Linked DNA regions of Thiocapsa bogorovii. The protein of the gene in region 2 interacts with the protein of the main gene of each other region in a pairwise test. Links are inferred from orthologs where the notes say so. Each region holds a gene or a part of one and is shown on either strand. Other genes may lie near its edges. The genes, in order: rlmB and tsaE.

What was found.
Region 1: the proteins of tsaE (region 2) and rlmB interact in binary tests that used the Escherichia coli proteins (3 or more experiments, as listed by UniProt). The link is inferred for Thiocapsa bogorovii from one-to-one orthologs.

What each region holds. Positions count from the first base shown.
Region 1 is NZ_CP089309.1:843,333-846,577, forward strand. Bases 99-3,029 are described here. They hold rlmB (23S rRNA (guanosine(2251)-2'-O)-methyltransferase RlmB), read right to left. Parts: upstream 1,996-3,029; coding sequence 1,201-1,995; downstream 99-1,200. Other genes in these bases: LT988_RS03885 (PA0069 family radical SAM protein), read right to left, coding at 99-196; tsaA (tRNA (N6-threonylcarbamoyladenosine(37)-N6)-methyltransferase TrmO), read left to right, coding at 403-1,149; rnr (ribonuclease R), read right to left, coding at 1,998-3,029. Outside these bases: more of LT988_RS03885, read right to left, coding at 1-98; more of rnr, read right to left, coding at 3,030-3,245. UniProt on the Escherichia coli protein: Specifically methylates the ribose of guanosine 2251 in 23S rRNA.
Region 2 is NZ_CP089309.1:5,297,526-5,300,838, reverse strand. Bases 199-3,197 are described here. They hold tsaE (tRNA (adenosine(37)-N6)-threonylcarbamoyltransferase complex ATPase subunit type 1 TsaE), read right to left. Parts: upstream 1,955-3,197; coding sequence 1,442-1,954; downstream 199-1,441. Other genes in these bases: LT988_RS23565 (NAD(P)H-hydrate dehydratase), read right to left, coding at 1,951-3,197; LT988_RS23575 (N-acetylmuramoyl-L-alanine amidase), read right to left, coding at 199-1,365. In the rest of the region: more of LT988_RS23575, read right to left, coding at 1-198; more of LT988_RS23565, read right to left, coding at 3,198-3,313. UniProt on the Escherichia coli protein: Required for the formation of a threonylcarbamoyl group on adenosine at position 37 (t(6)A37) in tRNAs that read codons beginning with adenine.

The DNA.
Region 1 (3,245 bases), 4.5 Mb from region 2 along the record:
GATCGAAGGGGATGTCGGGCGATTGGTTGTAGCTGATCAGGGTGCGGCTCGTGTCCACCCCAAGCTGCGTGCGAAGGGGCGGGAGCTCAGCGTCGACCGGCCAACCGTCGTCTTCGGACTCGCGTCGCGCGGCCGAATAGCGCGAGTCCGGGTTTAGGGTTGCACCGCGTCCGTCCGGCTTGGTCGGTCGAATCATTCCAAAAGACACCGCCGGCCGCCAGCTTCCAGCCACCTGCCCTTCAAGATCCCCGAATGCGCTCGTCTTGACGGACATTGATCCCGGCTCATCGCGGTCAGGCCCACGACCAAACGATCCCGCATATCACTGCCGGAACCCGGCGACGGGAGGCCTGCGGCATTCTCCGACATAATGGGACCCACCCAATCACAGCAGGCGAATGCATGTCCTTCACCTTCGCACCCATCGGCCACATCCGCTCCCCCTACACCGACAAGTTCGGGATCCCGCGCCAGCCCGGATTGGTGACCGCCGCCGAGGCGCGTGTCGAGCTGCTGCCCGACTTCGCGCGGGAGGAGGCATTCAAAGGGCTCGAAGGCTTCTCGCATGTCTGGCTCCTCTTCGTCTTTCACGAGGACTGCCTGATCGCCGGCTGGAGCCCGACGGTGCGACCGCCGCGTCTCGGCGGCCGCGAGAGCGTCGGCGTCTTCTCGAGCCGCGCGCCCTACCGGCCGAACCCCATCGGGATCTCCGCGGTCGAGCAGCTCGGACTCGTCAAAGACGGACGCGGACTCGCGCTCGAGGTGCGCGGTGTCGATCTCTTGGATGGCACCCCGATCCTCGACATCAAGCCCTATGTCCCTTATGCAGACAGCATTCCTGGAGCCAGAAGCGGCTTCGCCACGGCGCCCGAGATCGTCGCCGCCGACGTCGACTTTTCCGCGGAGGCCCTCCAAGGCATTGCCGAAGCGGATCCGACCGGGGCGCGCCGACTGCGCACGCTGATCGAACAGGTCCTCGCCCAAGATCCGCGCCCGGGCTATATGGGCCGCTACCCCGAACGCCGCGAGTTCGGCCTCCGGCTCTACGATCTGAACGTCCGCTGGAGGATCGACGGAAACACCATGTGCGTCGTCACCGTCGAACCGCTTGTCGACACCGCCGCCGGTGGCCGGATCGGCGAAGCCTAATCCGACAGGCCGCCCCGGACGCCCGATACGACCACGCCGGCCGCGGTCGGCTCAGGCCCGGCGCTGGCGCAACGCCTCGTAGAGACAAACACCCGCGGCGACCGAGACATTGAGACTCTCGACGGCGCCGCACATGGGTAGGCGGACCAGCCGATCGCAATGCTCGCGTGTGAGACGACGCAGGCCGGTGCCTTCGCTGCCCATGACCAGGCCGAGCGGCCCTGTGAGGTCGGCGGCATAGAGCTCGGTGTCCGCATCGCCGCTCGTTCCGGTGAGCCAGATCCCTCGCTCTTTGAGGTAGCCCATGGTCCGGGCCAGATTGGTGACCTGCACATAGGGCAGGGTCTCGGCGGCACCGCTGGCGACCTTGCAAACGACCGGCGTGAGACCGACGGCGCTGTCCTTCGGCGCGATGACGGCATGGACGCCGGCACCTTCCGCGGTGCGCAGACAGGCCCCGAGATTGTGTGGATCCTGCACCTCGTCGAGCAGAAGAAGAAACGGCGGACCTTCGACGCGCTCGAGGAGTCCATCGAGATCCTGCTCGGAGCGTGCCGCCGGAACACGCACCCAGGCCAGTGCGCCCTGGTGATTGGCGCCCTCGGCTGCGCGCTCCAGTTCGTCGCGCTCGACCTGGCGGACCTTGACGCCCGCCTGACTCGCGAGATCGGCCAACTCCGCTAACCGCCGGTCCCGACGACTGCGGTCGAGCCAAAGCTCACCGACCCCTTCGCTCCCGAACTTGATCGCGGCGCGCGCACTGTGAATACCGCCGACCGGATGCAGCCCCGCCGTCGGGCGCCGCACCTCGTCACGGCTCCCGACGAGGCGTCGCGCAGTCTTCATGGTCAGGAGGTCGGGGCCGCGCCGGCCGGCTTGCGTTTGCGCCGGTTGCGCGAACGCGGCTTCTTGGCGCCTTCGGCAGGTTTGTCTGCCTGAGCCGGAGCCGCCGACGAGCCGGCCGCCTGAGCCGTCGGCTTCGCTTTCGGCTTGGACTTGCGCCCGCCCTGTCCGCCCTTAACGCCCTTACCGCTCGCCTCGGCGAGCACAAAGTCGATCTTACGATCGTCGAGGTTTACGGCTGCAACCTGCACCCGCAGGGGATCGCCGAGACGGTAGACGGTGCCGGTGCGCTCGCCGTGTAGACGATGGCCGATGGGGTCGAAATGGTAGAAGTCGTTGTCGAGCGCGGTGATGTGCACCAGGCCATCGACATGGACCTCGTCGAGCTCGACGAAGATGCCGAACGAGTTGACGCTGGTGATGATGCCGTCGAACTTCTCACCGAGCTTGCCCTTCATGAACTCGCACTTGAGCCAATCGTCGGCGTCACGGGTCGCCTCGTCGGCGCGCCGCTCGGTGCCCGAGCAGTACTCGCCGATCTGCTGAAGCTCCATCTTGGAGTAGTCCAGGTCGGCCGCGGTCCCGCCGCGCAGGAGGTGCTTGATGATGCGATGGACGACCAGATCCGGGTAGCGGCGAATCGGGGAGGTAAAATGCGTGTACGCATCGTAAGCCAAACCGAAATGGCCGACGTTGTCCGAGCTGTACATCGCCTGCTGCATGGAACGCAGCAACACGGTCTGGATCAAGCCACGATCCGGACGGTCTTTGACCAACTCGAGCAGCTCGGCATAGTCCTTGGCGGTCGGCTTCTCGCCGCCCGGGAGCTTCAGCGCGAGCTGTCCGAGAAACTCGCGCAGGTCGCTCAACTTCTCCGCGTTCGGCAGGTCATGGATGCGGTAGAGCGCCGGCATCTTCTTGCGCTCGAAGAGACGCGCGGCGGCGACGTTCGCGGCGAGCATGCACTCTTCGATGATCTTGTGCGCCTCGTTGCGCACCAACGGCACCACGGCGGCGATGCGTCCCTGCTCGTTGAAGACGAACTTGGTTTCGACGGTGTCGAAGTCGATCGCACCGCGCTCTGCGCGCGCTTGGTGCAGTGTCTGGTAAAGGGCGTAGAGCTCGTGCAGGTGGGGCAGCAGGTCCGCGTGCTTCTCGCACAGATCGGCATCACCGTCGATGATCATCGCGGCGACCTGGTCGTAGGTCAGCCGCGCATGCGAGCGCATGACACCCTCGAAGAAACGGGTGCG
Region 2 (3,313 bases):
TCACGAATCCTCCGGAATCGCCAACACCTGCCCGACCCGGATGATGTCGTCGTTTAGACCGTTGCGGGCGCGCAGAGCGGAGATGCTGACGCTGTGCCGCTTGGCGATCCCCGAGAGGGTATCGCCCGGACCGATGACGTATTCGCGCGCGCCTCCGCCGCCTTGCAGTGAGGCGTCGACGAGCGTCCCGTGAGGCGGATACTTGCGAAAATACCCCAGCACGCCGGCCATGATCGCCTGGGCGAGCTGTCGCTGATGGCCCCGATCACGCAGCCGCTTCTCTTCTTCCGGGTTGCTGATGAACGCGGTCTCGACCAGGATCGAAGGCACGTCCGGCGCCTTGAGAACGGCAAACCCCGCTCGCTGCACGTCGCCGCGATGGACGACGCCCAACCGCCCGAGGTTGGCGAGGACCATGGCCGCGGCCTGAGTACTCTGCTCGATGGTCGCGTTCTGTGTCATATCCATCAGTACGGTCGCCAACAGATCGTCGTTGTTCGCGAGATCGACGCCGCCGATCAGATCCGCGCTGTTCTCGCGATTCGCCAGCCATTTCGCCGCTTCACTGCTCGCCCCGCTGAAGGACAAGGTGTAGACCGAGGAGCCTCGCGCAGTCGCGTTGGTGAAGGCATCGGCATGGATCGAAACGAAAAGATCGGCACGGCGCTCACGTGCGATCCCGATCCGCTCCTGTAGCCCGATATAGTAATCGCCGTCGCGGATCATCAGCGCCTCGAGACCCGGCTCGCGGTCGACGAGCTTGGCGAGCTCGCGCGCGATCGCAAGGGTGACGTCCTTCTCCAGGGTCCCGGCGGCGCCGATAGCACCGGGATCCTCGCCGCCGTGACCGGCGTCGATGGCGACGATAATCGCAGGACCTTCACCTCGAGGTGCCCCGCTTTTGCGAACCGACGAATTCGGGAACGAGGGCAGCGCCACACGCCGGACGCTCGAACCGTCCTTCGGTGTCAGATCGATGATCAGCCGATGTCCGTAGCGCTCGTTCGGGCTCAGCGCAAAGCTCTTGGCCCGTACCGGTTGTTTGAGATCCAGCACGATGCGCAGATCCGATCCGCCTCGCACCCCGCCGCGCAGGCCGACCAGAACGGGGTCACCGAGGTCGACCTTCGGCAGATTGCTCTGCATGCGTGCGTCGTCGAGGTCGATGACGAGTCGATCCGGCTCGTCCAGCGGGAAGATCCGGTGTGTGATCGCCGATGAGGTCTCGAAGACCAGCCGGGTCTTCTCCGGATCGGTCCAGACCCGCGTACCCTGCACCGATGCCTGCTCCGCGAAGACGCACTGCGCCGAAACCGCAAGCAGGAGGAGAAAAAGAAGCGTCGAGATCAGCCTATTCACGAGCACGGCCTTCCGGTTGCTCCCGATCCGATCGATCGTGCGTCGAACGATAGCATGCCCAAAGACGCCTTTCCAAATTGCATCATTGGATTACATCCGACTTCTCAGGCGATGCGGAACGCGCCGGGACACGGGAGGCAAGTCCGGCCAGCGCCTCCAGCACAGACTCGCCCGATGCCGTCCGGGCCGACAGACGCAGGAGCCGGCCGTTCGCGACGTACTCGATCGCAATCACCAGGTCGGGCGGCGGCAACATCCCGACACCGCGCTCGGGCCACTCCACCATCCAGACGGCATCCTCGGCGAGCAGATCGCGCAGCCCCAGATACTCGAGCTCCTGCGGATCACCGAGGCGATAGAGATCCAGGTGGTTGATGCATCGGTCCGCCAGCTCGTAGGGTTCGAGCAGGGTATAGGTCGGACTGCGCGCGGCACCGCGATGGCCCAGCCCCGCGAGAACACCCCGCGTCAGGGTCGTCTTGCCGGTCCCCAGGTCGCCCTCGAGATAGACGATCAGACGCGGCGGCAAGAGCGCGGCGATCCGCGCTCCGAAGGCGAGCTGTGCCTCGGGATCGGGCAGCCACTGTTCGATCATACGTCCTCCTGCGGCGCGGGCACGTGATTGGCGACCGTGCGAAGGGCGGCGATGATATCGCCCGCAACGAGCCCGCGCTCGCCGTTCCGCGCGGCCCGATCCCCTGCAGCCGCGTGTAGACAGACGCCGGCGCAGGCCGCCTCCTCCGCGTCGAGACCCTGAGCGCGCAAGGCGCCGACGATCCCGGTCAAGACATCCCCGGAGCCGGCGGTCGCCATTCCGGGGTTGCCATCGCTGCAGACCGCAAGCGGGCGCGCCGGATCGCTTCGGATCAGTGTCCCGGCGCCTTTCAGAACAGCGACACCGCCGAAGCGCCCCTGTAGCGCGTGCACGCCGGCCGGGCGATCCTGCTCGATCGAAGCGACGTCGGTCCCGAGCAGGCGTGCAGCCTCCCCCGGATGCGGCGTCAACACCCAATCCATCCCCGAGCGAGGTGCCTCGGCGAGGAGGTTCAGGGCATCGGCATCGACGACCATCGGCCTATCGACGGCAAGGACGTGTTCCCAAAGATCGCGGCCCCACGCCTCGCGACCCAGCCCCGGGCCGATCGCGACGACATCGGCTCGCGCGATCAGAGGAGCCAGATCCGTCGCGGTCTCGACCGCCGACACCATCAGCTCGGGACGCGAGAGATTCAGCCAAGCGGCGTGTGCCGGATGCGTGGCGATCGTGACCAATCCGGCCCCGGCCCGCAACGCGGCCTCGCCGGCGAGCCGCACGGCACCGGATAGACCGGGTGCGCCGCCGATCACCAACAGGTGTCCGAAGGTGCCCTTGTGCGCGGTGCGGGGACGTCGCCCGAAACGCACCGACTGCTGATCCCAGTCGATGCGTCGCGCCGATGCCACCTCGCAGGAATAGACCCGGGCCGGGATCGAGAGCGCGCTGAAACGGATCTCGCCACAGTACTCGGGTCCGGCCCCGATAAAGAGACCTTGTTTGAGTCCGATGAAGCTGACGGTGAGATCCGCGCGCACCGCCACGCCCATGACCTGCCCGGTGTCGGCATGCAGACCCGACGGGATATCGACGGCGAGCACCGGTACGCGCTGCCTGTCGAGTGCCTGAATCGCCTCGGCCCACAGACCCTCGACCGGGCGTTCCAGTCCGGTCCCGAGGACGGCATCGACCAGAACATCCGAGCGCCGCGGCAATCCACGATAGGGCTCGATCGTCCCGCCCGCGTCACGCCAGGCGTCGCGACTGAGGGCCGCATCGCCCATGAGGCGTTGCGGGTTCCCGAGCTGCAACAGGCGCACGGACAGACCATCGGCCCGCCCCAGCCGTGCGATCACATAGCCGTCACCGCCGTTGTTGCCGACACCGACCAGAACGGTGAGATCACGCGCGTCCGGCCAG